One region of the Bradyrhizobium sp. ISRA430 genome, then DNA from elsewhere that is predicted to be linked to it. Evidence: predicted binding sites of a transcription regulator. Region 1 holds the regulator's gene; each other region holds the start of a gene.
What was found. The regulator LexA, encoded in region 1, represses DNA repair genes until DNA is damaged. The targets are predictions, from matches to a motif close to TGTTCNNNNTGTGTTCNG.
Positions count from the first base shown of each region.

Region 2: a site for LexA is predicted at 5,875-5,892, ahead of ruvC (crossover junction endodeoxyribonuclease RuvC). Genes of this name have one in related genera too.
Region 3: a site for LexA is predicted at 3,264-3,281, ahead of MTX21_RS31255 (ribonuclease T2). Genes of this name have one in related genera too.

Region 1 covers NZ_CP094516.1:890,816-900,648, forward strand. The annotation lists gene glnA (type I glutamate--ammonia ligase) at 1-1,120, opposite strand, end outside; gene MTX21_RS04650 (hypothetical protein) at 1,290-1,472, opposite strand; gene MTX21_RS04655 (SPW repeat protein) at 1,701-2,063, shown strand; gene MTX21_RS04660 (MFS transporter) at 2,221-3,543, opposite strand; gene MTX21_RS04665 (DUF2171 domain-containing protein) at 3,925-4,158, shown strand; gene MTX21_RS04670 (ComEC/Rec2 family competence protein) at 4,255-6,537, shown strand; gene MTX21_RS04675 (hypothetical protein) at 6,626-7,057, opposite strand; gene lexA (transcriptional repressor LexA) at 7,352-8,050, opposite strand; gene glp (gephyrin-like molybdotransferase Glp) at 8,226-9,437, opposite strand; gene MTX21_RS04690 (hypothetical protein) at 9,674-9,833, opposite strand, start outside.
Region 2 covers NZ_CP094516.1:4,567,357-4,577,189, reverse strand. The annotation lists gene MTX21_RS21860 (IS5 family transposase) at 210-1,169, opposite strand; gene MTX21_RS21855 (methyl-accepting chemotaxis protein) at 1,327-2,751, opposite strand; gene MTX21_RS21850 (methyl-accepting chemotaxis protein) at 3,025-4,764, opposite strand; gene MTX21_RS21845 (YebC/PmpR family DNA-binding transcriptional regulator) at 4,978-5,724, shown strand; gene ruvC (crossover junction endodeoxyribonuclease RuvC) at 5,923-6,450, shown strand; gene ruvA (Holliday junction branch migration protein RuvA) at 6,447-7,064, shown strand; gene ruvB (Holliday junction branch migration DNA helicase RuvB) at 7,085-8,119, shown strand; gene MTX21_RS21825 (metallophosphoesterase) at 8,271-9,188, shown strand; gene ybgC (tol-pal system-associated acyl-CoA thioesterase) at 9,258-9,707, shown strand; gene MTX21_RS21815 (nuclear transport factor 2 family protein) at 9,787-9,833, shown strand, end outside.
Region 3 covers NZ_CP094516.1:6,587,651-6,597,483, forward strand. The annotation lists gene uvrC (excinuclease ABC subunit UvrC) at 1-121, opposite strand, end outside; gene MTX21_RS31240 (outer membrane protein) at 371-994, shown strand; gene MTX21_RS31245 (cold-shock protein) at 1,065-1,280, opposite strand; gene rlmJ (23S rRNA (adenine(2030)-N(6))-methyltransferase RlmJ) at 1,534-2,391, opposite strand; gene MTX21_RS31255 (ribonuclease T2) at 2,519-3,220, opposite strand; gene MTX21_RS31260 (hypothetical protein) at 3,324-3,791, opposite strand; gene MTX21_RS31265 (hypothetical protein) at 3,974-4,267, shown strand; gene MTX21_RS31270 (DUF3617 family protein) at 4,310-4,840, shown strand; gene MTX21_RS31275 (ATP-binding protein) at 4,990-6,378, opposite strand; gene MTX21_RS31280 (response regulator transcription factor) at 6,403-7,134, opposite strand; gene MTX21_RS31285 (MarR family transcriptional regulator) at 7,131-7,673, opposite strand; gene MTX21_RS31290 (hypothetical protein) at 7,802-8,029, opposite strand; gene MTX21_RS31295 (branched-chain amino acid aminotransferase) at 8,010-9,092, shown strand; gene MTX21_RS31300 (branched-chain amino acid aminotransferase) at 9,224-9,833, shown strand, end outside.

The DNA of each region.
Region 1 (9,833 bases):
GATTGCAGGAGGGATCGGGCGAACGAAACTCGACGCGCTTTGCCCGTGGATTTGGCGAGTACATTGGAATCCGGCAGCAGGCCGAGCGATTGCGCTGGGAGTAGACTAGGTTGATGGGAGCCTCATAGCCCGGCACCAGACGCCGATAGGAGTTGGTCGTCGGGGCGCAAAGCGCGCACAACGCCCAGGCGTGGTTCAGGAGCCCGCCGATGTAATAGCGGCCGAGCTGGCTCAATTCGGCGTAGTCACCCTTGTCGTAGAACAGGTTGGTGTCGCCCTTCCACAGCGACTGGTGAACATGCATGCCCGAGGCGTTGTCCTCGAACAGCGGTTTCGGCATGAAGGTCGCGGTCTTGCCGTGCTGATGCGCAGTATTCTTCACCACATATTTGTAGATCATCAAATTGTCCGCCATGCGGGTGAGGCTCGTGAAGCGCATGTCGATTTCGTTTTGGCCGCCGGTTGCGACCTCGTGGTGATGAGCTTCGATCTGGATACCGAGTTGTTCCATGGTCAGCACCATTTCGGTGCGTAGCGCCTGCATGCTGTCGGTCGGAGGAACGGGAAAATATCCCTCCTTCGGGCGCGGCTTGTGCCCGAGATTCGGCGCTTCCTCCGCGCCGGTGTTCCAGCTCCCTTCGCCGGAATCGATCTCGTGCATGGCATAGTTGATGCCTTGACCGTAGCGCACGTCGTCGAAGACGAAGAACTCCGCCTCCGGGCCGAAGTAGCTCGTGTCGGCGCGCCCAGTGCCCTTGAGATAGGTTTCAGCCTTCTGGGCGATGTAGCGAGCATCCCGGCTATAGGATTGGCCGGTCACGGGGTCGCGGATGTTACAGATGAGGACCAGCGTCTCTGCCGGACTATAGGGGTCGACGAAGGCCGTCGCTGGATCGGCGACGACCAGCATGTCGCTTTCCTGAATCTCCTGAAAGCCGCGGATCGATGAGCCGTCGAACCCGATGCCCTCCTCGAGCGCATCAACGCTCACCGCGCTCGGCGGGACGGAAAAATGTTGCCATACCCCCGGCAGGTCAGTGAACCGCAGATCGATCATCTGGACCTTCTCGTCCTTGATCGCCTTCACGAGATCTTCGGCTGTTGCACATTTCGGAAACATGGCTCGCTCCCAGCATCATTGAGGTGCACGTCTTGCGGGTCGCGTTGCCGTTCAGCCGCAGCCGAACGGCTTGCGACGGATTGTGGTCCATATTCTGTGTTGCCGCCCCTCCAACCTCAATCCGGTTTGGCGGCATTTGCAGTCAGGCGGCTACGCACGCCGGCTGCTTTCAGCTTTGGTGAGGTCCGCGCATCAGCTTCATGGCGTCCTCGATATGCCGCCAGGTCTTGGCAAGCTCGAGATCGCCCTTTGCCTCGAGATCGATCGCGTTCCGGGCTGCTTCCGCAATGGCCTTGGGGCCATGTGCTTCCAGCAACTGCCGCGCATAGTCGTGGATTTCGATTTCTCGCATGGCGTCACTTCCCTCTTGTCCGGGCGCCACGCGAACTCGGTGGGGCCGGGAACGATAGACGTCGACACCTGTCAAGCGCAGCTAGTCTGCATCCTGGTGCAGCGCACTCGCAAGGGCCCTTTCCGGGGCATGGGCCGCAGCTTCAGTAGCGGCAACACCTGCGCGGGTTGGAGGGATGTATTTTCTCGGCTGCCTCCCCACTTAACTGGGAGAGAGGAGGTGAGCATCATGCGCATCCAACATTGGCAAGACGCTGCCAGCCTCCTGGTGGGCCTGTGGCTGGTCCTTTCGTCCTTTATCCTCGGCTTGTCCGGGGCGGCTGTCTGGGTCTCCATCGTGCTCGGGCTCGGCGTCATGCTGTTTGCCATCGAGGCATTTGTCGTCCCATCCTATCTGGAAGAGTGGGGAGAGATGCTGCTGGGCCTGGCTTTGCTGCTGGCACCTTGGACCATTGGTTATGAGTCGGTATCGGCCACGGTGAGCAGCGTAGCGTCCGGCATAGTGGTGATCCTGCTCGCTGTCTGGGAGTTGATGACCGATCGCGACTTCAGCACCTGGTGGCACGATCGCTGGCATCACCTGGCCGGCTGAGGAGAGGTGTTAGCCGAGCGTTTTGCAGACCGCTATCTGCTGGCGGTCGGGGGCTCGAAGTCGACCCGCTCGGGCGCGGCGCCGAGGGGAACGATCGTCACTGCGCGCAGACACGTCTCCGGTGCAGGGCCATGCGGTCCTGCACCGGATCAACCCATCACAATGCGGCTCTCGGCTCGATCGGCTGCCAGATGCTGATTTTGCGCGTCTCCGGCATCAGGAAGACGGCAAGCACGAAGCACACCGCGGGAACTACGATCGGGTAAATCAGCGCGTAGCCGACGCTGCCGGTCGCAGCGAATGCCGCCGACGTAATGAACGGCACCAATCCGCCACCCCAGCCATTGCCGATGTGGTACGGCACTGAGACCGATGTGTACCTGATCCTGGCGGGGAAGAATTCCGCCAAAAACGCGCCGACCGGCCCATACACCATCCCGACATAGCAAACGAGGATGAAGATGATGAAGCTCGCGACCGGATAGTTGATGTTTCCGGGCTGCGTGACCGCCCCCAGCCACAGATAGAGCGGATAATACGTGATCGCAGCGAGCAGCATGCCGCCGAGTATCACAGGCTTGCGGCCGATCAGATCCGACAGCCAGCCAAAGAAGATCAGGCTCGGCGTTGCAATAAGCAGGGCTGCTCCCACGATGTAAGAGGAGGTCAGCGCGTCCACCTTGGAGACCTGCTGCAGGAAATACAGCGCCCAGAACTGACCGCTGTACCAGACCACGCCCTGTCCGATCAGGACCACAATTGCGATCCCGATATATTTGATGTTCGAGCTGAGGAAGGCCTCCTTCCAGGGATTCCTCGTCATCTGGCCACGGGACCTGATCTCCTGGAAGATCGGTGTCTCCTGGAGCTGGAGCCGTATGTAGATCGCAATCGCCACCAGCAGGAAGGACACCAGGAACGGAACGCGCCACGCCCATTCGTCGAAGGCCTGGTTGCCGGCATATGTCCGCGTGAGGATGATGACGGCCAGCGACACCACGATCCCGAGAGTAGGCGAGGTCTGCAGCCAGCCGGTATAGTAGCCGCGCCGATCGTCCGGCACATGCTCGGCCACATAGGTGATGGCGCCACCATATTCGCCGCCCAGGCACAGGCCCTGGATCATGCGCAGGCCGAAGAGCACGAAGGCGGCCGTTAGACCAATCGACTGGTAGGTCGGGATCAACCCGATCGCTCCCGTGCCGAGTCCCATTCCGCTGAGGGTAATGAGAAAGGTATACTTGCGGCCGACCCGGTCTCCCATCCATCCGAACAGGAAAGCCCCCAGCGGACGGATGAGAAATCCTGCCGTAAAGAGCGCGATCGTGCTGAGGAGGGCTGCAACCGGGTGGGATTGCTCGAAGAACTTGACCGATAGAACTGCGGCCAGGCTGCCAAAGATATAGAAATCATACCATTCGATGATGTTTCCCACCGACGCAGCGATGATCACGCGGCGAAAATCGCTCGGTACCTGCATGTGCGACTCCTATGGTTTCAAAACGTCTCCTCGCTTGTTTCAGCGGTCGATCTTCTCGCGGAGAGCGTGATGCGCGGCGTTGCAGGCGCCAATTCAAAAAGTTGCGTCGGCAACGTCTGATCTCAGGCGCGCTTTGCGCCACCTGAGCTCCGGCGGCCTTAGAACCGCGAGCCACCCCTGCCTTGCCCATCTGTCGGGGAGGCGGGGAACCGTAGTGTAGTCCCACCACGGGCCGACAACTTATGAGACTTTCGGCTCAATTTGACCACGGGACGTTTTGCGAAAGCGATCGCAAGGGCTCGAATTCTCCGCGACTTCTGGTGGAGCGGCGAACGGAAAAGCGTCTCAGGCGTTGTGAGGGATCCAGAAAGGGGTCCGATCATGCAGACGATCGCAGAGCATATGGAAGTCATCGGCGCCGACGGCGTCCACATCGGCACCGTCGACCGGGTCGAGGGCAACCGCATCAAATTGACCAAGAAGGACAGCGGCGAGGGCAGCCACAAGGGCCATCATCATTTCATCGACAAGGGCCTGGTCGCCGACGTCGAGGGCAATAAGGTGCGGCTCTCCGCCAAGGCAGCGGTGGCCGTGACGATGGAAGAGGAAAAGTAGGGGCTCCCCCGGTCCGTTCCTGATCCGTACCGCTATTCGCGCGCCTGCACGTTCCGGTAGCCTCCGCCCCCATCGCGTATCGCAAGGTGCAGGGGAATGGCGGAGCCGGGCCGGCCAGTGCGGTCCCAGGGGGTAGTAGCCGGAACGTGGCCGGTCGGCCGCGCCGCACCAGCCGGTGGCCTGGTGCCGGCGGACCTCGGCCGCTGGTCGTTGCTTGCGGACACATTGCGGGCCTGGGCGCGTGCCGAAGCGGGCGCGGGGCGGCTGCTGCCGTGGGTGCCCGTGGCGTTCGGCACCGGCATCGCGCTCTATTTCGCTGCCGATCACGAGCCGGTGCTCTGGGCGACCGCGACCATGGCCTTGCTGCTGATGGTTGGCGCCGTTCTGTTGCGCCGCAGCCGGCTATTTGTCGTGGCAATCATGGTCGCCGCCGCAGCGGCCGGTTTTGCCATGGCGACCTGGAAGACCGCGCGCATCGCGCACACCGTGCTGGCAAAGCCGCTCTATTCCGTGTCGTTGTCGGGCTTCGTCGAGACCCGCGACATCCGCGAGCGCACCGACCGTTTCGTGCTGCGCGTCACCGGCATGGAGGCCCAGCGCAGCGACGTCACGCTCGAACGCGTCCGCCTCTCGGTGCGCAAGGGCACTGCGCCCGAAGTCGGCAGCTTCGTGCAGTTGAAGGCGCGGCTGATGCCGCCGCTCTCGCCCCTGCGTCCCGGCAGCTACGATTTCTCCCGCGACATGTTCTTCCAGGGTATCGGCGCCTCCGGCTTCGTGATGGGTACGATCACGGCTTCCGCGCCGCCCGACGGCGGAGGCTTGCGACTGCGCTATGCAGCCTTCATGCAGGGGCTGCGCGATGCCATCGATGCGCGCATCCGCGCCACGCTCGACGGCGACAATCGCGCGATCGCCACTGCGCTGCTCACCGGCCGGCGCGATGCGATTACCACGCCGGTGAACGATGCCATGTTCATCTCCGGCCTCGGCCATGTGCTCTCGATTTCGGGTTATCACATGGCGGTCGTCGCCGGCGTCGTCTTCTTCGCGATCCGCGCATTGCTCGCGCTGATCCCGGGTCTGGCCGTCAGCTTTCCGATCAAGAAGTGGTCGGCCGCTGCCGCGCTCGTCGCCGCGGCGTTCTATCTGTTGCTCTCCGGCGCGGAGGTCGCGACCCAAAGATCGTTTTTCATGACCGCAGTGGTGCTGATCGCGGTCATGGTCGATCGCCGAGCCATCACGTTCCGCACGCTGGCGGTGGCCGCGCTGATCGTGCTTGCGGTCGCGCCGGAGGCGCTGGTGCATCCGAGCTTCCAGATGTCGTTTGCGGCAACGCTTGGGCTGGTTGCGCTGGTGCAGATCGGCATGCCGAACCTGTTTGCCTCACCCGATCATTCGGCGACGGCGCGGATTGCGCTGTGGGGCGGCCGTGAGATCGCCATGCTGTTCCTGGCCTCGCTGATCGCGGGCTTTGCGACCACGCCCTATGCCGCCTTCCACTTTCACCGCGTCACGCCGTTCGGTGTGCTCGCGAACCTCGCGGCGATGCCGGTGGTCTCGGCGCTGGTGATGCCGGCCGGGCTGTTGGGATTGATCGCAGCGCCGTTCGGGCTCGACGGCGTGTTCTGGTGGCTGATGGGTGTCGGCATCGACTGGATGGTCGTGGTCGCGCAGTGGGTTGCGAATCTTCCGGGCGCGGTCGGCCGCATTGCCGCTTTCGGCATCGCCCCGCTGATCGCGGCGAGCATCGGCATCGTCCTGATGGGCCTGTTGCGCACGCCCTTGCGCTGGACCGGTGCGCTCGTGCTGGTCGCAGCGATTGTGTGGGCGGTGTCCGTGCGCCAGCCGGACGTCCTGATCGCAGGCGACGGGCGTAACATCGCAGTGCGCGGCAGCGACGGCCGCTTGCATCTCATCGCGGCGAACAAGGACGCGTTCCTCGCCAAGGAGTGGCTTGCGGCCGATGCCGATCCGCGCAGCGCCGGTGATGCATCGCTCGGTAGCGGCGTGTCATGCGACGAATCCGGATGCGTGACCCCGCTCGCCGACGGCCGCCTGATCGCGCTGGCGCTGCGCGTGGATGCGCTCTCGGATGATTGCAGCCGGGCTGCGCTGGTGGTGACAGCGAGACCCGCGCCGCCCGATTGTGCGGCGATGGTGGTCGACCGGGATCGTCTCATGAGCCAGGGCGGCTTGGCGCTCGCGCGCCGCGGCGACGGCTTTGCGGTGCAGGCGGTGAGGGCGAGGGGCGCAAATCGCCCCTGGTCGCCGGCAATCGCCGGCGATGGCTATTATGAACCAAACCTCGCGCCACGGCCGGCCGCACCGCGCTCCAGGGACGCAACGCCGTCGGAGGCCGACCTTCAGGTCGAGGACTGACGCATGATCCGGAAAAGTGTGTAGCGTTTTTCCCTTCGCGACAAACGCGGAATGCGTTTGCGCGGAGATCATGCTCAAATATTACGCGTCAGCCGATCGGCAGGCGCGTAACGGTCGGCTGCGGCCTGTCAGCGGCGACTTGCGGCTTGTGCTCACCGGCCGGCTGGGTCACCGGCAATTGCAGCACGGTTGCGCGCTGGCCTTCGACGAGCTGCGTCACCAGCACATATTTGCCGTCGGGGAATTCGATCGCGTCATGATGGCGATCGGGAATGTGCGGATCGACTTTGCCGAACTTGCCGACGCGGGAGTTGATGGTGCGCGTCCAGATCCAGCGATTGTCGTAGCGGACGTTGTCGGCGAAGGCGAGCTCCGTTCCCGGCAGCAGGCAGACCGCGACGGAGAGATCGGCTTCCGAAGCGAAGCCGCGCGTCGAGGTGCCGCGGAAGGTTGTCGTGACGATCGTCTCACCGACCTGGGCGGGACGGGTCGCGACGGCATGCAGGCTGTAGTCACACATCGCAAGTGCTCCTCATAAGAGATAGCGACCCGTGCCCCCGGAGGCCCAGGCCTCTATCAGGAAGGCTCCGATGATATGCGATGTTGAGGGCAAATCTGCGACTTGCGTGCAGACCTGCCGATCACATTATCTTTTCTGCGTTGAGCAAGAGCCTTTGGAACAAAGCAGGCTCGTGCGAATTTTCTTCTGTTGCGCTCGTCGAGATCAATCCTGAATTCACCGGCGCTGCACAACACGCGGCGGAGGTCGATTGCTCCACGCGACTTGCATCGGCTCACGCCTCGCCGAAGACGCTCAGTATTTCCGGTACAGCCCGATCAGCTTGCCCTGAATCTTTACGCGGTTCGGCGGCAGGATGCGCACCTCGTAGGCCGCATTGGCCGGCTCGAGCGCGATCGAGGCGCCGCGCCGGCGGAAGCGTTTCAGGGTCGCTTCCTCGTCGTCGATCAGGGCCACCACGATGTCGCCGGTGTCGGCGCTCTCGTTGCGCTGGATCAGCGCCATGTCGCCGTCGAGGATGCCGGCCTCCACCATCGAATCGCCGCGCACTTCGAGCGCGTAATGCTCGCCCGAGCCGAGCATGTCCGGCGGTACGCTGATGGTGTGGCTGCGGGTCTGCAAGGCCTCGATCGGCGTGCCCGCCGCGATGCGGCCCATCACGGGCACAGCGACCGGACGTTCACCCTCGTCCACGGGGGCGCTGGAGCCGCGTACCTTACCGAGATTGCCTTCGATGACGCTCGGCGTGAAGCCGCGCCGATTGCCGGCCGCGGCCTGAAGCTCGGGCAGCTTGATCACTTCGATGGCGCGGGCACGATTGGGCAGGCGGCGGATGAAGCCGCGCTCCTCGAGTGCGGTGATCAGGCGATGGATGCCCGACTTCGAGCGCAGATCGAGCGCGTCCTTCATCTCGTCGAAGGAGGGCGGCACGCCGCTTTCCTTCAGGCGTTCGCTGATGAACCGCAGAAGCTCGTATTGTTTGCGCGTTAACATCTCGACCAAATCCCCCGGTTGATGTCGTTCGATTCCGAGACGCTGAAGTTAGCGGCGCACCGCTAGATGCTCGAAACAAATCATGAACGGACACTATATGTTCGATATGTGTTCCGCAACTGCTTAATTTTGCGTGAACACGATAAACTTCGCGGAACACGCGCGGCCGGCTCGTTCAAGCGGGCAGCCGCAACACCTCGCAGGGCGCGCCTGCTTCGGCCTTCGGCGCGAACGGCGGCCGCACGAGAAGTGCCTGTGCCGCAGCGAGATTTGCAAGCAGAGAAGAGTCCTGATTGTTGACGGGAACCGCGACCAGCGTGCCGTCGTCGCGCTCTTCGAGGCGCACGCGAAGATAGTCCTCGCGCATGTCGTTGGCGGCGAGCTCGCCCCCGACTACGGCGCGCTCGCGGCGGTGGTGAACGGGCTGACGGCCCGCAAGCGCGCGAATCAACGGCACCATGAACAGGAAGGCGCAAACGTAAGACGAGACCGGATTGCCGGGCAGGCCGATCACGCGCATCGCGCCGAGATGGCCATGCATCATCGGCTTGCCCGGCCGCATCGCGATCTTCCAGAACGCCATCGCAATGCCCTCGGCCTTGAGCGCCTGCTGGACCAGATCGTGATCGCCGACCGACGCACCGCCGGTCGTGATCAGGACGTCGGCGCCGGTTTCGCGGGCGGAGCGGATACCGGCGGTGGTGGCCTCCAGGGTGTCGGCGGCGATCCCAAGGTCGATCGTGTCGGCGCCCTCCCGGCGCGCCAGCGCGTGGATCGCATAGCCGTTGGAATAGACGATCTGGCCGGGGCCGGGTGTTGTGCCCGGCATCACCAGCTCATCGCCGGTGGCGAGGATTGCGACCTTCGGGCGGCGGCGGACGGGAAGGTCAGGATGGTTCATACCGGCGGCGAGGGCCAGGCTTCGCTCGGTGAGGCGGGCGCCTGCCCGTAGCAGCACGTCGCCCTCGGAAAAGTCGACGCCGGCGCGCCGGATATGCCGTCCGGCGACGGCGGCCTCCTTGATCGTGATGCGCTTGCCGTCCGCGACCGTGTCCTCCTGGATCACGACGGCATCTGCGCCGTTGGGAATCACGCCGCCGGTGAAGATCCGGACCGCCTCGCCGGCACCCAGCGTTGGCGCGAACGGCCGGCCCGCCGCGACCTCGCCGATCACGCTGAGCTGCGCATCGACCTTGGCCGCATCGCTCGCGCGCACGGCATAGCCGTCCATCGCCGACATTGCCTGGGGGGGCTGCGTACGCCGGGCGGTGACGTCGCGTGCCAGTACGCGGTGAAAGGCGCCTTCCAGCGCGATCATCTCTTCGGATAGCGGCTCCACGCCGGCCAGCACCGCGGCAAGCGCGTCAGAAACCGGCATCAGGGCCACGGGCGAAATCTCCTGCTTGGCAAGTCGATTGGCAAATCGAACCGTCTCGGCGTCAAGGGTTCTAGCCGAGCGCGTGCGCCGAAGCAAAACCCGGCGTCCGGACGAACGATCGTGCCGGCTTCTACGCTTGTGAGATGATTGGATTCAGGTCCGGTGCGACATGATCTGGATGACGCTGCAGACTGGCACCCGCGCAGCGATCGCAAGAACGAAAGCAACAAGGGCCATGGTCAACATCAATCCGCTCCCGTCGGCTCGTTCCGACTAGCATCCTTGGCCACATCGGGCGCGTTGGGACTTTGATCCTTGTCGGGCAGGGGATCGGCCTGCGATTTCAGATCGGCGGCCTTGCTAATCAGCTTGGCTGAGAGATCCGAGTCCGACGTGGTTCTGGCG
Region 2 (9,833 bases), 3.7 Mb from region 1:
CGAAGCCGGGTGAGGGGTCTCTCTCCGCGCTTGACTCTTTCGCATTCGAACTCGCGGGAAGCAACCCCTCATCCGGCGCTTCGCGCCACCTTCTCCCACAGGGGGCCTGTTGCGCTACTGGCTTTTGAGGCCGAGACAGGTCAGGGGAGAAGCTGGTTGCCGGGGTAGCGGGCCGACGAAGGGGTCGGCTGGTGCCCTCGGCGGGCGGCTCAGGCTGTGATCGCAGCCCATTTCCTCATGTTGAACGCGATGGAGGCGAGCAGGACTTGCCCGCTTGCTTTGGCAAGACCGACATAACGGATGCAGGTCAGTCGCATGCGGCGTTTGAGGGTGGCGAAGGTGGTCTCCACCGTTGCCCGTCGTCGGGCGATGAGAAGGTTGTAGCGTTTGAGCCTCGGCGGCAGCTCCGGGTGATGCCTGTTGGGACGACGTGCGATGCGGGGCTTTTTGCCTTCAGCTTTCAGCCGGGCCCGCCTGGCATGGGTGTCATAGGCGGCATCGGCCCACACCACGGCTTCGTCGCCGCGGATCAGATCGTCCGCAGGCGTCGTGTCGTTGATATTGGCGGGCGTGGTCAGCACCGACCGGATCAGGCCGGAGCCCTCATCGACACCCATGTGAGCCTTGTAACCGAAGGTCGAGCCGCTTTTGCCTTGCCGCTTGGCAAACCGGGCATCGGGATCCTTCGACGGCTGTTCTTGCGTCGGAGGCGCTGACACCGCCTGGATCAATGTCGCATCCAGCATCGTGCCGCGCTTCAGGATGACACCAGCATTCTCAAGCTGACGATCGAGCTCACCAAACAGCTTGTCCAGCAGCCCTTGCTCAACAAGCTGGTTCCGGAAGCGGTTCAGGACCGTGTGATCAGGCGTCGCATCTTCGAGACTGAGACCCACGAAGCGCTTGAACGACAAGCGGTCCCCCAGCGCCTCCTCGAGCTCGCGCTCCGAAAGACCATAGAGCGACTGCAACAGCAGCGCGCGAAACAGCACCAGCACCGGATAGCCCGGGCGGCCAGGGCTTCCTTCATCCCGCAAATGCGCCATCAGCTTCTCGAACCGGTACCATTTGACCAAGCTCGACAACCGATCCAGCGCCGCATTGGCACCGGCTCCCTTCGGCAGCCACGCCTCAATAAAACTCGGCTGCCCCGTCTGCTTCACCGCCATCGTCAGTCCTCCAGGGCTCTGCCCTACAGAATCACAGTCGTGGGATTACGCAACAGGCCCGCAGGGGGAGAAGGGAGGGCAGCGGCGTTTGCGGCGAGGTTACTCCGCCGTCTGCTCCCTCCCATCTCGTCGTCGGTGTAGGCGTGCCGAATGGCTCTCAGCCCTGCCGGAATCCCATCCGGAAGGCGCCCCAGTGCCTGCCGCAGACTGTGATCGGCGAGGACAAGTCCTTCATCAGCACGAACTGCCCGCCGCCCATGTCGCGACGGTAGGTCTGCAGCAGGAAAGGCTTGGTGTTGGCCGCGACCTTCTTCACCGCGCGATCGGTGAACAGGCGGCGGTTGCGGCAATTGGCGTTATTCCAGACCGGGTCCTTGCCCTGCGGCAGGCGGTAGTTCGGGTTGTGGGTCGGCAGGTAGCCGCCTTTGGCCCAGGCGACGCAGAACACGATGCGAGAATCGGATTTCTGAATCGGATCCTGGATCGCGGGCAGCACGCGATCGGTGAAGTCGACGTAGTTGGTGAGATACTGCTTGGGATCGGTGCCCGGAATCTCCCGATAGGTCTCGTCCATGAGCTGGTCGAGCGTGATCTCGCCGCGATCGATCGCGGCCTCGAACTCGGCCGAGATCCGTTTCGCGGTGTCGACGACGACGCGGATCAGCGGCGCGTCCGACGTCTCTACGCCGCTGTCGGCGATCAGCGCGATCAGGCCCTCGGAGATGTCGAGCAGCTTCGCCACCCGCTCGTCGGCATATTTGAGATCGCGGGAGGAGAGGTCGACGCCCTTGGCGAGCTCATCGAGCTCGCTGATGACGGTGTCGCAATGGCCGAGATTGGAGGTCGCGGCACGCGCGACGCTGTCGATCTCTGCTTCGACGGAGGCAAAGCCCTGCTGCACGCGGGTGATGATGCCGGAGATCTGCTGGGCGCCTTCGCCGGCGGTCTTCGCACGCAGCGAGGCGTCGCTGCTCTCGCCGATCAGACCTTCGATCTGGCCGTCGAGATCGCGCACGGTGTCGGAGATCTGATGCGTGGCCTGGCGGGTCGCCTCGGCGAGACTCTTCACTTCGCTCGCGACCACCGCGAAGCCGCGGCCGGCGCTACCGGCGCGCGCCGCTTCGATGGTGGCGTTGAGCGCGAGCAGGTTGGTCTGCTTCGCGATCGCCTCGATCGAGCCGGACACTTTCGCAACCTGCGCCAGCGCCGCGCCGACCGCGCTGAGCCGCGCCTCGATCCGCCCCACAGCCGCGACGAGCTCCGAGATATGGCTGACCGCGGTCTCGACCGCATGGCGCGACTGGGCGATCTCGCCGACGGCTGCGGAGGTGGTCGACTGCACCGCCTGCGACGCATTGGCGATGTCGTGATTGGCCGAGACCATCGTCTCGGCGGTCTTCTGCAGGTGATGAAACCGTTCCGACTGGTTCTCGACGCGACTTGCGACTTCCTGGACGTTGCCGGCGATGTCGGCGAGTTCCACGCCGAGACCGCCGATGCGGTCGGCAAGCTGGTCGATCAGTCGTTCGGCCAGCGTGCGATTGGATCCGGTGTCCAGGACTGCAAGTTGTACGACGGACATGTTCGATGAGTCCTCCAGTCAGAGCCGTTCGCCGGCCCCACGCGGCATTCCCATTTCAATTCCGACGTAAAGGGTGATTCGCGTCAATTCCGACGTAATGGGTGATTCGCGCTTCGGCGTCTTGCCTGAGCGTGCACTCAGGCACGATGAATCGTTATCGCGCTCCAGGTTTTGTTTGAGCATGATCTCCGCGCAACCGCTTCGCGTTTATCGCGAGAGAAAGCCGCTCCACACTTTTTGCGCTGGCGCGGCCCGCCTTGTTCGGATCATGCGCTAGAGTTTGTAGGCCGTCCTGAATCCGCCCCAGTGCCGGCCCTGCACGCGGATCGGGACGTCGATCTCGCGCATCATCACGGTATTGCCGTTCCCCATATCGCGCGCATAGCTCTGGATCAGGTACGAGCGCAAGTTGCGCGCCGCGGCCAGCCCTGCCGGATCGTTGAAGATGCGCCGGTTGCGGCTGTTGGCCGTGTTCCAGGCAACGTCGCCCGGCCGCTGCGGGTGCGAGTAGATATTGTTGTGCACCGGCAGGAAGCCGTTGCGATCGACCATGGCGCAGAACACCATGCGCGGCTCCCTGGCGAGAAAGGCTTCCTGGAACGGCGGCAGCGCGCGGTCGGCCCAATCCAGATATTTCGTGCGGTATTGCTGCGGATTGGTCCCGGTGATTTCCGCATAGTCGGTGTCGAAGAGGTCGTCGATCTTGACATCGCCGCGCGCGATCGCTTGCTCGAAGATCTTCGTCAGCGCGTTGCCCGCTTCCATGGCGCGGGTGACGAACTCGGTATTCTCCTCATGGATCGACCACAGCCTGTCCTCGATCTTCTCAGCTAGCACAGCAGCAGGGCTGACGAATTGCGCGCGGGCGCCGGCCTTGGACTGCTCGGTCACGCGCAGGCGGCAGGCGCCGACGCCTTCGAGCGTGCCATCGATCACCGCGTGCAGCGCGAGTCTTGCGGCGTCGGCACCGCCGATCAGCACGCCGTCCATCGCGATTTCGTAGACCGGCATCACGCCGCGTGCGCTTTCGAATTTGAGATGGCAGGGCAGCCGCTCGGTCCTGCGACGATCGTCGTGCTCGCTCTGCCTGAGCAGAACCGCGCAGCGCGACTTCAGCTTGTGCGCGAACGTGGTGACGGCCTTGCCGGCGCTGGCGACGTTCTCGCCATGGGTCTCGGCCGCCTTGGTCGCGGCGTCGATCTCGGCCGCGCTCTCGCCGACCGCGACGATGAATTGCGACGCGCTGGCGGCGTTGTCGGAGACCTCGCTGGTGGTCGCGTTCTGCTCGGCCACCGCGCCGTCGACGGTCTCGAACACGGGGCGGATCGCTTCGATCGCCTGCGAGATGCGGTGCACCGCATCGGCAGAACTGGCGGCGTCCCTTTGCAGCGCGTCGATCTTCCTGGTGATCTCTTCGGTCGCGCCCTGCGTCTGCACCGCGAGCGCCTTGACCTCGGTGGCGACGACCGCAAAGCCTTTCCCTGCCGCGCCGGCGCGCGCGGCCTCGATGGTCGAGTTGAGCGCGAGCAGCGTCGTCTGCCGCGCGATCTGCGCGATCAGGTTGACGACGTTGCCGATCGCGGCCGAGGACTCGCGCAGGCGGTCGACATTGGCGCGGGCCTCCTGCGCCGCGGCGCTGGCCTCGTCGGCGAGCTTGCCGGCCGCGCGGACCTGCGCGCCGATTCCTAGCGCGGACTGAGTGAACTTGTCGGCGGCCTCAGCGAAGGTGGATGCGGTCGACTGGGCGGCGTTGGTGCGTCCGGTCAGCGCATCCGTGCGAGCACGGATGGTGGCAAGTGTCGCTGCGGTTGCCTCCGCGCCACCGGCGACAGAATTGGCGGCACGTTCGAGCTGGCGAATCATGGCGCCGAGCTCGAGCTCCAGCAGTTCCAGGATTTCCCGGGCCGAATCGCCCTCGGTCTGGATCGGTTCGCTGACGCTGGTGGGCTCAGCGGCCTGTGCGGCTGCCGCGGCCACATCCGGCACACGCTTCCGAAAAAATGCGAACGCCATCGGGTCACTCTTGTCGGTGGACGGGCGGAGGCTATTTTCGCAAGCTGGAATGAAGTCAGGGTTAACGATGCCTCACCTCTAGGCATGATCCCTCTACGATATTACCTTAAAGGATGTGAGACCCTTTCATTCCGGTGGGTTGGCGGCCTATAAGGCCGCGCTTCCCACCCTCATTGGCGGACGACCCCAAGAGACCACTCGAAGAGACCACGCATGGCCGGACACTCCCAATTCAAGAACATCATGCACCGCAAGGGGCGGCAGGATGCGCAGAAATCGAAGATCTTCGGCAAGCTGGCGCGAGAAATCACCGTCGCGGCCAAGCTGGGGACGCCCGACCCCAACATGAACCCGCGCCTGCGCGCCGCCGTGATCGCGGCACGCCAGGAGAACATGCCGAAGGACAATATCGAGCGCGCCATCAAGAAGGCGATCGGCAGCGACGGCGAGAATTATGACGAGATCCGCTACGAGGGCTATGGCCCGGGCGGCGTCGCCGTCATCGTCGAGGCGCTGACCGACAATCGCAACCGCGCCGCTTCCGACATTCGCTCCTTCTTCACCAAATCCGGCGGCAACCTCGGCGAAACCGGCTCGGTCTCGTTCATGTTCGACCGCACCGGCATCATCGAATACGACCGCAGCGTCGCCTCCGACGACGCGGTGCTGGATGCCGCGATCGAGGCCGGCGCCGACGACGTGATCTCAAGCGAGAGCGGCCACGAGATCTACGCCTCGACCGAAAGCTATCGCGACGTTGCCAAGGCGCTGGAAGCCAAATTCGGCGAGCCGCGCAAGGCCGCGCTGATCTGGAAACCGCAGAACACGGTGTCGGTCGACGACGAGACCGGCGAGAAACTGCTCAAGCTGATGGACCTGCTCAACGAGCATGACGACGTCCAGAACGTCTACGCCAATTTCGAGGTCTCGGACGCGCTGATGGCGAAGATGGGCGGGTAGGCCAGTCCGCCCGTCCCACACTCTGCTCATCGCCCGCGAAGGCGGGCGAACCAGTATTCCAGAGGCGCCAGAGGGATACGGAGAAGCGGGGTATGACGGCATGTCTTGTGGTGGCACTCAACCACGAGACCATACTTCCCCTGTTATTTCCGTTCTGTTTCTGTTTCCCCCATGGCGGCCAGCCGCTATCACTGGCCGATGACCGCGCTCCCGATTCGCCAACCCATCCGTATCATCGGCATCGACCCCGGCCTGCGCCGTACCGGCTGGGGCGTGATCGAGGCTGAGGGCAATCGTCTGGGCTATGTCGCCTGCGGCTCGGTGGAACCGCCGGAGGGATTGCCGCTGTCGAGCCGGCTGCTCGCGATCCATGAGGGGCTTGCCGCGGTCTTGTCCGACCACAAGCCGATGGAAGCTGCAGTCGAGCAGACGTTCGTCAACAAGGATGGCGTTGCGACGCTGAAACTCGGCCAGGCCCGCGGCGTCGCCATGCTCGCGCCTGCGATGTTCGGTATCACCGTCGCCGAATACGCGCCGAACCAGGTGAAGAAAACGGTGGTCGGCGCCGGTCACGCCGACAAACACCAGATCGCGATGATGCTGAAGATATTGCTGCCGAAAGCCGAGCCGCCGTCAGCGGATGCCGCCGACGCGCTCGCCATCGCCATCACGCACGCCCATCATCGCCAGAGCACGGCGCTAAGGCTGAAAGTGGTGGGAATATGATCGGCAAGCTCAAGGGCCTGATCGATTCCTACGGCGAGGAGTTCGTCATCCTCGACGTCGGCGGTGTCGGCTATCAGGTGCACTGCTCGACGCGCACGCTGCAGCACCTGCCGTCGCCGGGTGAGGCCGCGGTGCTGTCGATCGAGACCTATGTCCGCGAGGATCAGATCAAGCTGTTCGGCTTCCGCACCGACCAGGAGCGCGAATGGTTTCGCCTGCTCCAGACCGTGCAAGGCGTCGGCGCCAAGGTTGCGCTCGCAGTGCTCGGTACGCTGTCGCCGGCCGATCTCGCCAACGCGATCGCGCTGCGCGACAAGGCCGCGGTGTCGCGCACTCCGGGCGTCGGTCCGAAGGTCGCCGAGCGCATCGTCACCGAATTGAAGGACAAGGCGCCTGCCTTCGCCAATATCGATCCTGCCGTCGTACACCTCGCCGGCGTCGTCGACGACCAGCGTGCGCCGCGCCCGGTGGCGGACGCGATCTCCGCGCTGGTCAATCTCGGCTACGGCCAGCCGCAGGCAGCCGCGGCCATCGCATCGGCCTCGCGCAGTGCCGGTGAAGGCGCCGAGACGGCGCAGTTGATCCGGCTCGGGCTGAAGGAGCTCGCGAAGTGAGCGACGCGAAAGCCTCCCGCATGGTCTCGCCCGAGCGCCGCAGCGACGATGTCGGCGACACCGCGATGCGTCCGCAGTCGCTCACCGATTTCGTCGGCCAGAAGCAGGCGCGCAAGAATCTTTCGGTGTTCATCGAGGCGGCGCGGAAGCGCGGCGAAGCGTTGGACCATGTGCTGTTCGTCGGCCCGCCCGGCCTCGGCAAGACCACGTTGGCGCAGATCGTGGCCAAGGAGCTCGGCGTCGGCTTCCGCGCCACATCAGGCCCCGTGATCGCCAGGGCCGGCGATCTCGCCGCGCTCCTCACCAACCTCGAAGAGCGCGACGTGCTCTTCATCGACGAGATTCATCGCCTGAGCCCTGCGGTGGAAGAGGTGCTCTATCCTGCGATGGAGGACTTTCAGCTCGACCTGATCATCGGCGAGGGCCCGGCGGCGCGCTCGGTCAAGATCGAGCTGTCGAAATTCACCCTCGTCGGCGCCACCACGCGCGCCGGCCTTCTCACCAATCCCTTGCGCGATCGCTTCGGCATTCCGGTCCGGCTCAATTTCTACACGATCGAGGAATTGGAAAGCATCGTCACCCGCGGTGCGCGCGTGCTCAATGTCGGCATGAGCCCGGACGGTGCCAACGAGATCGCGCGCCGCGCCCGCGGCACGCCGCGCATCGCCGGCCGCCTGTTGCGCCGCGTGCGCGATTTTGCCTCGGCCGCGAATGCCGACAGGATCGACCGCAAGATCGCCGATCACGCGCTCAGCGCGCTCGAGGTCGACGCCGCTGGTCTCGATGCGATGGATCGCCGCTATCTCACGACCATCGCGCTGAACTATGGCGGCGGCCCGGTCGGCGTGGAGACGATGGCCGCGGCGCTGTCCGAGCCGCGCGATGCGATCGAAGACATCATCGAGCCTTATCTCATCCAGTGCGGTTATCTGCAGCGCACCCCGCGCGGCCGCCTGCTCACCTCGCACGCCTTCCGCCATCTCGGCCTCACCGAGCCCAACCGCGATCCGGCGCAATTTGGCCTGTTCGGCACCGATCAGGCCGAGGACGACTGACTGCCGCAGTCACTGGATGCCTTGGCCGGGCGCGAGCGCTGGTGGCTTCTGCGCAGACGGTCTGCACAAAGGTGCAGATGGTCTGCACGAATGCACCCCAATTCCGCTCCAATCGGACCGCATCAAGGAGCCCGCATCACGACGGGCCTTCATGATCTCTCGGCGACATCTCATCCGTTCCATCGGCGGCCTCTCAGCCCTCGGCGTGTCGACCGCCGCCTACGGTGTCGGCGTCGAGCCGGTGCTGCGGCTTCGCGTCACCCGCTATCGTCCGACCCCGCGGCAATGGCCGGCGGATTTTCCGCTGAAGATCGCCGTGATCGCGGACATCCATGCCTGCGATCCCTGGATGTCGCTGGAGCGGATCGAAGCCATCGTCGACCGCACCAACGCGCTGAATGCCGATCTCATCGTGCTGCTCGGCGACTATGTCGCCGGTCTTCACCACGTGACGCGCATCATTCCGTCGAGCGAATGGGCAGCGGTGCTGTCAGGACTCAAGGCGCCGCTCGGCGTCCATGCCGTCATGGGCAATCACGACTATTGGGAAGACAAGACCGTGCAGCGCGTAGGGCACGGGCCGACGGTCGCGCATCGCGCGTTGGAGGCGGCCGGCATTCCCGTCTACGAGAATGACGTCGTGCGCTTGGCCAAGGACGGCCGCCCGTTCTGGCTCGCCGGCCTCGGCGATCAGCTCGCTTTTCTGCCGGCGCGGCGCTTCCGCGGCGCGGTGCGCTTCGGTGCCGACGATCTCACGGCGACGCTTGCAAAAGTGACCGATGACGCGCCGGTGATCCTGCTTGCACATGAGCCCAACATCGCGCCTCGCGTGCCAGCGCGGGTCGCGCTGCAACTGTCCGGCCACACCCATGGCGGGCAGGTCCGCCTGCTCGGCTGGTCGCCGGCCGTTCCGCCACAGCATGGCCTGCGGCTCGCTTATGGCCACTTTCGGCTGAAATGCGACGTCATCATCTCCGGCGGCCTCGGTTGCAGCATCATGCCGGTTCGGGTCGGTGTCCCGCCCGAGATCGTCGAGGTGACGCTGGGACGGGGACCGGCGATCGTGTAGCGCACGCTTGCGCGACCGGCCGTTTTTGCGCACAACGGACCGGTAGCGACAAGCGAAGAGGCTCGCGACGTGACAGCTCATCTCGACGGCGAGATCCGGGGCGGCCGCCACCACATGCAGGTCCGCGTCTATTACGAAGATACGGATTTTTCAGGCATCGTTTATCACGCCAACTATCTGCGCTTCATGGAGCGCGGGCGCACCAATCATCTGCGGCTGATGGGCGCCGAGCAGCAGGCATTGTTCGATCAGCCCGAGACGGAGGAGGCCGGCTTTGCCTTCGTCGTGCGCTCGATGCACCTCGACTTCCTCAAACCCGCGCGGATGGACGACGTCCTCGACGTCGTGACCTGGCCGATCGCGGTGAAGGGCGCGTCCATCATGCTGGCGCAGGAGGTGAGGCGCGGCGAGGATGTGCTGGTCAAGGCCGAGGTGCGGGTCGCCTTCATCAGCGGCGGGCGCGCCCAGCCGATCCCGAAATCGATCCGCGCGCTGATGAAGGCCGATGTGATTTCGTGATCGGGCGATAGGCAATGGCCTCTCGACACCAGCCGCTGCGGCGATAGATTCGCGCTCCCGTCAACCCGATGAGGCCGCCATGTCGCGTCCGCCGCTTCCGCCCTTCACGAGAGAGACCGCCGCGCA
Region 3 (9,833 bases), 2.9 Mb from region 1:
TTGCCGCGGCGGGGTCGACGTCCGGGGGCACCAGTTCCTCGGTCGGGGCACCCGGCGCCGCGCCGCGCCGAGCCTTGCGCGCGCGCGCAGTCTCGGGGTTATCGGTGGAATCGTGATCCATGGGGCAAATTTAGGCGCTGGGGGCACCGATTTGAAGTTCCGCCACCGCGGCACGCAACAGGGCGCGCGCAGTTCCCGGTAACGCTTCCTTAAGTCTGTTAAGTGCGCGGTAACCGGCCTTAACAGCCCTTTAACTTAAAACTCTCGATAAATCCCACGCGAAAGCTTTTTGGTTCCGTAACCATCGGGCAGGGCGTAGCGCGGCGGCGCTCGCCTCGCACGCGTGGCGGCAGTTGCGTTGGAGAGTGTGATGAAGAGGTTCATTGTGGGCGCAGCCGCGTTGGTTGCAGCCGGCTGGACAGCTTCGGCAGAGGCCGCCGATCTCAATTACGGGCAGCGCGCGCCCTACACCGTCAATCAACCGCTCAATGCCTATAGCTGGGCCGGACCCTATCTCGGCGGCAACATCGGCTATGAATGGGGCTCGGTGAGCAACAATCCGACCAAGCCCTCCGGCTTCGTCGGCGGCGTGCAGGCGGGCTACAATTTCCAGAACGGTCCGTGGGTGTTCGGCATCGAGGGCGACATCCAGGCGACCGGCGCCGACGACACCTTCGCGCCGTGGAAGTTCTCCAATCCCTGGTTCGGAACGTTGCGCGGCCGCGCCGGCTACGCCTTCAGCAACGTGCTGTTCTACGGCACCGCCGGTCTCGCCTTCGGCGAGCTGAAGGGACAGACGTTCGGCTTGACCGAATCGCACACCACCGCGGGCTGGACTGCGGGTGTCGGCGCCGAAGTCGGGCTTGCGCCGAACTGGAGCGCAAAGCTCGAATATCTCTACATCGATCTGTCGACGAGTCAGTTCGCAATTACTGGCGTGTCAAACGGCTATAGCGCCAGCGTTGTGCGCGCGGGCGTGAACTATCACTTCTGATAGCAACAAGAAAAGACCGGACATTAACCCTCCCGGCCGCTTGCGGCCGGGAATTTTTTCGTCAGGCTTGCTAGGACAGGATCACCAAGTTGACCGCCTTGGGTCCCTTGCCCTTCTTGTCCGGTTCGACTTCGAATGTAATCCGCTGTCCTTCGGCAAGGTCCTTCAAACCAGCTCGCTCCACAGCAGTGATATGAACGAAAACATCGCGACCGCCGTCGTCCGGCTTGATGAAGCCGTAGCCGCGCTCGCCGTTGAAGAACTTGACCGTTCCCGTCATGGCCATCGGGAAACTCCTCCCCCGCAATGCTCCTCCGTCGCAACGCAGACTCACGTCACGACGTGACCGGGCTTCACGAAGCCCGGGAGCTGGCCATCCTTGGACGGACATCTCTGTCCGTTCGGATCTTTCTTAGGCCTTCACTCCGCCGCAACCATTCGCGGAAGCGGAACGCAAAGCCAGTCACGAACACAGCATAATACGGTTCTTTGCAGATTGACTACCATTCATGCATCTTTTTCCCAAAGATGCCGGGGCTTTACGGCTTCGGCACTTCGAGGCGGAAGCGCGCCGCGCCGCCTTGGCCGAGCGGCTTCTCCAGCTCCGGTAAGATGGTCCTGAGCTCGCCTTGCAGCATGTAGGGAGGATTGACGATCAGGAGGCCGGTAGTCGTGAGTGCACCATCGACCTGCGGAGCGACGCTGAATTCGAGCCGCAGGCATTTTCCGGGCGGCTTTGCCGCGGCTGCGGCCCGCGCGACAATTTGCGCCAGCGTGTCGGTGGCGCGCCGGCTCTTGGCCGGATACCAGATTACATAGATACCGGTCGGCCATTTCGCGAAGGCGCTCGAGAAGGCCTCACCCAGCCGCTCGAACTCGTCCTTTGCTTCGAAGGGCGGGTCGATCAGCACGAGGCCGCGCCGCTCTTTCGGCGGCACAAAGGCAGGTAGCGCCACCCAGCCGTCGAGATCGACCACGCGGGCCTGTTCGTCGCGCCGCAGCACATCGATCAGCGCCTTGCGCGCCTTCGGCTCCAGCTCGCAGGCGACGAGGCGGTCCTGCGGACGTAGCAGGCCGCGCGCGATCAGCGGCGAGCCGGGATAGGCCTTGAGCTCGCCCTTCGGATTGAAGGCGCGGACGATGTCGAGATAGGGCTTGGTCAGCACTGCGGTCTCGTTCGAGAGCCGCGCCTGCATGAGCCGCGCAATGCCGGTCAGCCATTCGCCGCTGCGGCGTGCCTCGTCGCTTTCGAGATCGTAGAGGCCGGCCCCCGCATGGGTGTCGATGACGCGGAACGCGCCCGGCTTCTCCTGCAGATAGGTCAGGATGCGCGCCAGCACGATGTGCTTGATGACATCGGCAAAGTTGCCGGCGTGAAAGGCGTGACGGTAGTTCATGGCGGGGCTACGTTGTCTTACGCGGTCCCAACCCCTTGTCATTGCGAGCGCAGCGAAGCAATCCAGAATCTATCCGCGGTGGCAGTCTGGATTTGCTTCGCTGCGCTCGCAATGACGGACGCGGGGCCTAACCGCCCCGGATCGGCGGCATGGTGACCTGGTCGCGGCGGCAGGCGCGGCGTTCGATCTCCTCGCAGGCCCGGAATTGCAGATCCTTGCTGAGGCAGATGCGGACCTCGGACAGCCGTGTCCGGTTACAGGTGACCGAAACGGCCGCATTGCTCAGGCCCGGATTGGCCTTGATGAAGGCTTCCTCGACCTCGGCCGGCGCCACGGTCTTGGTCTGCGACAGGTCGAGATATTCGGCCGGAATCTTGATTGCAGCGCGTGCTTTCCGGATCGTCTCGAAATAATTGCGGTCGGTGAGCCCAGAGCAGGTGCCGTGCTTGTCCCACTCGTTGAAGATCAGGCCCGGCGCCGGCATCAGGTCCAGCATCGAAGAGACGATGCTGCGATTCAGCCGCGGCGCCGGCCGTTGGCAGTATTCCGGGAAGCCGTTCTCATATTGCGGCCAGAGCCCATGCACCACGAAGGAATAGGGCCGCCCGTCGCATTGCATCTGGGAGCGTCCGCCGCCGCGGCCGCGCTCTGCGGTCTCTTCGCAGAAGGATGGCGACCATGACAGCGACAGGACGTAGAAATCGAATTCGCCGGGTGCATTCTGCCGCTTGTCCTGCGCCATCGCAGCGCCGGCGAGCGACATCAGCACGGCGGCAAACGTGAGCGAGATCATCAAGCGGGAAAACGACTGCAATCTGGAATGAAACATGGCAACGCCCCTCAACTAGACTGCGCGAAGCCTAGCAGGCGATAGGAACATTTCAAGAACAAAATTCGTCAGGCCACGCGCGTCGGGGCGCCGTCGATCCGAATCAGGGCTTGGCGCCGCGGCAGGCGGGGTTGTAAGCCCAGTTGCGGTCGAGCCCGACCACGCACCATTCCACACCTTGCCCGAAACCGGCGAAGCCGCCGTCCTCGATGATCGAGAAATGCACCCTGCGCACCTTGCCATCGTTCAGCATGGCCTCGCCGGTGCAGTAGCGGCGCGGAATGTTGTCGGACTGCCAGGGCCGGAATGCGATCTCGTGGACGCTGGAAAAGCCGGTGATCTTCAGCGGGGAATTCCAGAATGAGCTTTCTTTTTCCCAGAACTGGGTGGCGATCGTCGGCAGGGCCTTGTCGCAATCGGCGACGCGGCCGTCATAGCGCGGCCCGCTCAGCCAGAAGTTCAGCTCCAGTGGATTGGCGGCCTTGGCCTCGCCGAGCGACAGCGCTCCGAACAGGAGGCCGAGCCCCGCGGCAAGGCGGAGCGATTTCAGGGAGGTCGAAAGGGCGCGCATGGGCAATCCAAAAGGCGTGGTCTGCGAAGGTCGGACGGTGCCGCGAAGGCTGAAGGAGGTCAAGTGCAGCGCGGCAACACTTGCCGACGAGTTGACGGTCACGGCGCGGCAGGCGGGCCTTCCGTTCTTTTCAGCGTCTCGCAGGCGCCGTAAACTGGGACCAGCCAAATGGAGTGACGGGAATGCGAATCATTGCGGCCGCGGGCCTTCTTGTCTTGGGAATGCTGGCGAGCCAGCCGGCACGCGCCGACATCCTGCCGGTGCCGCCGTTCAAGGGCAACGACACCGGCGGCATCATCGCGTATTCGATGGCGACCCAGACCGATGCGCGACAGGTCGCGGTCAATCACTGCGCGCAGTACGGCAAGGTGGTGAAATTCCTCGCCGTGCAGGCTTATGAGGGCGGCTACATCTCGTTTGCCTGCCGCTGGGTGCCCTATGGCACCGCTGACCGGCCGATCCGCACGCTCTACTGAGCCGTTGCTCGTCACGCCACGACAGATTCGGGGGCCTCTCGCATGACGCGGCAGCTTGCTTTGCTTGGTTCGGCCGTTTGCCTCGTGTTGTCGGCAGGCGCCGCCTGTGCGGACGATCTGCCGACGCGCAAGGCCGGCCTGTGGGAGATGAAGATGGTCAGTGCCGGCTCGCCGATACCGGAAATGACCATGCAGCACTGCACCGACGAGACCGTCGACAAGGAGATGAGCAACAACCTCTCCCCGATGGCCAAGCAGCTCTGCTCCAAGCAGGACATCAAGAAGACGGCGACCGGATATGTCAGCGATTCCGAATGCAGCGTCGCCGGCGTGACCACGACCGCGCATGCCGAGGTATCAGGCGATTTCAATTCGGCCTACACGGTGAAGACTTCGTCGCACGCGCAAGGTGGTGTGGCCGGCGTGGCGGGGCGCGATTCCACGATGACGATCGAAGCCAAGTGGCTCGGGGCCTGCAAGCCGGATCAGAAGCCCGGCGACATCGTAATGCCCGGCGGCTTCAAGATGAACATGCGCGACGCCGACAAGCTGAAGAACCTGCTGCCGAAGTAGCAGGGGTTGTAATCCGGACGGAGCGCCGCGAAATCCGGTTTCCGCGCCTCGGATTCTAGTCACGCGGCGCGATGCGCTCCCTTGCCCCGTTCTTACGGGAGAGGATTGGGGTGACCTCTCCCCGCAAGCGGGGCGAGGTAAGGCAACGGCTACACCGGTATCCGCACGCTCGCCCGCAAGCCGCCCATCGGGCTGTCGCCGAGCGTAATGTCGCCGCCATGGGAGCGGGCGATATCGCGGGCGATCGCAAGGCCAAGGCCCGTGCCGCCTTCGTCCTGGTTGCGGGCATTGTCCAGGCGCAGGAACGGCTTAAACACCTCTTCGCGCAGATGGAGTGGAATGCCCGGTCCGTCGTCATCGACCGTGACGGTCAAGTAACGGTGATCGCGCTGGCCGGCGATGGCGATGGTCTTGCCGTAGCGGGCCGCGTTGGTGACGAGGTTGGCGAGGCAGCGCTTGAACGAGGCCGGCTTCACCGTCACCACCGGCAGTCCGTGGAACGTCACGGTCGCGGTGTGGCCGTGGCGTTCGGCGTCGCTGCGCAGCTCTTCGAGCGCCTGCGCCATGTCGGTCGGTTGCGCCTGCTCACCGGAATCGCCGCGGGCAAAGGCAAGGTAGTCTTCCAGCATCATCGACATCTCGTCGACGTCCTTGCGCATGCCCTCGAGCTCGGGGCTGTCGCCGATCAGCGCCAGCTCGAGCTTGAAGCGGGTCAAGATCGTGCGCAGGTCGTGGCTGACGCCGGCCAGCATCGCGGTGCGCTGCTCCATCGCGCGCTCGATGCGCGATTTCATCTCTAGGAAGGCAACGGCGGCGCGCCGCACCTCGCGCGCGCCGCGCGGTCTGAAATTCGGTGCCTCGCGGCCTTTGCCAAAACTTTCGGCGGCGTCGGCAAGGCGCAGGATCGGCCTGATCTGGTTGCGCAGGAACAGCACCGCGACGATCAGCAAGATCGAGGACGTGCCGACCATCCAGAACAGGAAGATCTCCGAGTTCGAGGCATAGGCGGCGCTGCGCTGTGCGAACACCCGCATCACGGCGTCGTCGAGCTGAATGCGGATCTCGACGAGGTTGGAGCGACCGACGGTATCGATCCAGAACGAGCGCCCGATCTGGCGGCCGAGCTGCACCGAGAGCGTCTGGTCGAGCAGCGAGAAGAACGGTTTCGGTCCCGGCGGCGGCATATCGCCGGCAGGCAGGAAATCCACCACCAGCCCCAAGCGCTGCTGCGCGATGCGGCGGATCTGGTCGCGGTCCTTGTCCTGCGGATAGCCCTTGTAGACGTCGATCAGGGCGGCGATGTCCTGCACCACCGCAGCGGACAGCCTTCGCGTCACCGTGTTCCAGTGACGCTCCATGAACACGAAGGCGACGACCGATTGCAGCACCACCATCGGCACGATCATGATGAGCAGTGCGCGGGCGTAGAGGCCGGTCGGCATCCAGCCCTTGAACGCGTTGCCCATCCAGCCATTGGCGGCGGAGACGCGGCCGGCGGCGCTCCTTAGCAGCGTCAGCCCGGTATCGATCGTGCTCATCGGTCGCGCTTCACTGCTCTGGACTTACGGCGTCGCCACCAGCCGGTAGCCGATGCCGCGCACCGCCTGGAGGAACAGCGGATTGGCGGGGTCGGTCTCGATCTTGCGCCGTAGGCGATTGATCTGCACGTCGACGGCGCGCTCGTTGACGCTGCCGTTTCCGGTCAGCGCGCTGCGCGGCACGGTTTCACCGGGGGTCTCCGAGAGGATCCGCAGCATCTCGCGCTCGCGGTCGGTCAGGTGAATGACCTCTTCGCCCTGACGCAATTCGCCGCGATCGAGGTGGAAGACGTATGGCCCGAACGCGATCTTCTCGACCGTCGCGGCCTGCGGCGGCGGTGCGGCACGCTTGAGAATGTTGATGATGCGCAGCGCGAGCTCGCGCGGCTCGAACGGCTTTGCCACGTAGTCGTCGGCGCCGATCTGAAGACCCTCGATCCGAGCTTCCGCCTCGTGCCGCGCCGTCAGCATCACGATCGGCACCGACGAGGACTGGCGGATGAAGCGGGCGAGGTCGAAGCCAGTCTCGCCGGGCATCATGACGTCGAGGATCAACAGGTCGAAATGCAGTCCCATGAGCTTTGCGCGGGCGTCCGACGCGCTCGCGGCGGTGGTGACGCGGTAGCCTTCGCCGGCGAGAAAGCGCGACAAGAGATCGCGGATGCGGCGGTCGTCGTCGACCAAGAGGAGATGCGGGGCATCGTCGGCCGGGCGCGCCGGCGGACGTGCGAGAGTGGCAGCGAGCGGCACGTTCACTCCTTTGCGTCAGGGTTGCCCGAGGCGAAGATCGTCTCGAGCACCTTGTCCGGATCGTCGCGGTCGATCATCGCGCGCAGGAAGCGCTTGACGGTCTCCGCATCCTGCGGGCCCATTTCGGCGAGCGCCTTGGTGATCCGCGTGGTCTGGAGCCCGGCGAGCTTCTGCACCAGCGCCTCGCCCTTTGGCGTCGCATATAGCAGGCGCTGGCGGCGGTCGTTGTCTCCGGTCTTCTGCACGATGTAGCCCTCGTCCAGGAGCTGCTTGAGCACGCGGCCGAGCGACTGCTTGGTGATGCGCAGGACGTCCAGGAGGTCGGCGACCTTCAGGCCGGGGTAGCGGTAGACGAAGTGCATGACCCGGTGATGCGCCCGGCCGAAGCCGAAAGCCTCCAGCTCCTGGTCGGGATCACCGACGAAATCGCGATAGGCGAAGAACAGGAGCTCGATGATATCCCAGCGCAAATTGCCTCCATCGGACGCGGCCGGCCTGGGCTCGGCGGCGTCATGAGAGGATGTCGCGAAATTTATGTCAGGCATATTGACGTATCTTGGGTTCAATGTTACAAAACGATCAGCCCGCACGAAATTTTAGATCGCTTCGCGTCGGGTGGCTTCGTCCAAGTCGGCCGGGGATAGCCGGACAGACGGCGACGGCCGGATGAGATCTACCGTGCGATTGTCGAGCGGCATTTCGGCAAAACATACTGGACTTCCGCCTTCCGCAAAAGCATGTCCTCCGCGGCATGCTGGCCACGGAAACCGGCCGTAAAAAGGCTGGCGGTGGTCCGGTTCAAATTCAATCGAGCCAGCCGGGCCCGAAACAGACAGGCCGGCGCCGGAATGGCGCCGATACCGACAGCGGGAGGCAAGGAAATGAGCATGAAATTCGACATCCAGCCCGCCGCAAATCCGACCTCCGAGAAGGACCGCATGGCCAAGCTCGTGGACCCCGGCTTCGGGCGGATTTTCACCGATCATATGGCGATCGTCCGCTATAGCCAGGCCAAAGGCGGTTGGCACGATGCGCACATCGAGGCGCGCGCCAATTTTCAGCTCGATCCCGCCGGTGCCGTGCTGCACTACGCGCAGGAGATTTTCGAAGGCCTCAAGGCCTACAGGCGCGACGACGGCGGCGTGAACCTGTTCCGCCCCGACGCCAATGCGCGGCGCTTCAAGGCTTCGGCCGAGCGCATGGCGATGGCGCCGTTGCCCGAAGACGTCTTCATCGAAGCGGTCGAGCAGGTCGTGCGCATCGACCGCGCCTGGATCCCGGGCGGCGAGGGCAGCCTCTATCTTCGTCCCTTCATGATTGCGAGCGAGACCTTCCTCGGCGTGAAGCCGTCCTCCGAATACATCTTCGCGGTCATCGCTTCGCCGGTCGGCTCCTATTTCAAGGGCGGCCCTGCGCCGGTGTCGATCTGGGTGTCGGAGAATTACACGCGTGCCGCGGTCGGCGGCACCGGCGCCGTCAAATGCGGCGGCAACTACGCCGCGAGCCTGCGGGCGCAGGCTGAGGCCATCACGCATGGGTGCGATCAGGTCGTCTTCCTCGACGCGATCGAGCGCCGCTACATTGAGGAGCTCGGTGGCATGAACGTCTTCTTCGTCTTCGACGACGGCTCGCTCTCGACGCCGCCGCTCGGCACGATCCTGCCGGGCATCACCCGCGACTCGATCATCGCGCTCGCCAGGGACGCCGGCAAGACGGTGCGCGAGGAGCTCTATTCGATCGATCAGTGGCGCAAGGATGCAGCGAGCGGCAAGCTGAAGGAAGCGTTCGCTTGCGGCACCGCCGCCGTGATCTCGCCGATCGGCAAGGTACGCTCGGTGAGTGGCGACTTCGAGATCGGTGGCGGTGTGGCAGGCCCGGTCGCCATGGGACTGCGCAAGCAGCTCGTCGACATCCAGTACGGCCGGACCAACGATCCGCACAACTGGATCAGACAGGTCGTCTGAACCGGCGGCGGAATTACTCCGCCGCGTCTGCGACAGACTGAGATTTCCTGACTGAAGCACGGACGGCACGCGTCTCGCCGGGACGCGCGCGGCCGCGTGCGCGCAAAATTCAACGGCACCGGGAGAGAGCCATGGGAGTTTCATTCGACAAGATCGACGGCGTCATCTGGTTCGACGGCAAGCTCGTGCCGTGGACGGAGGCCAATGTCCATGTGCTGACCCACGGCCTGCATTACGCGAGCTGCGTGTTCGAGGGCGAGCGCGCCTATGGCGGCAGGGTGTTCAGGAGCACCGCGCATTCCGAGCGGCTGAAGGCGTCGGCGGGCATCCTCGATTTCGAGATTCCCTATTCGGTCGCCGAGATCGATGCCGCAAAACAGCTCGTGATCGACGGCAACGGCCTGCCAAATGCCTACCTGCGCCCGATCGCCTGGCGCGGCTCGGAGATGATGGGCGTCTCGGCGCCGAACAACACCATTCATCTGGCGATCGCCGCCTGGACCTGGCCGAGCTATTTCGATCCCGCGGAGAGGCTGAAGGGCATCCGCATCGATCTTGCCGAGTACCGCCGGCCCGATCCGCGCACGATCCCCGCGCTTGCCAAGGCGAGCGGTCTCTACATGATCTGCACCATCTCCAAGCATAGGGCCGAACGGAAGGGCTACGCCGATGCGATGATGCTGGACTGGGAGGGCCGGGTCGCCGAATGCACCGGCGCCAACATCTTCTTCGTCCGCGACG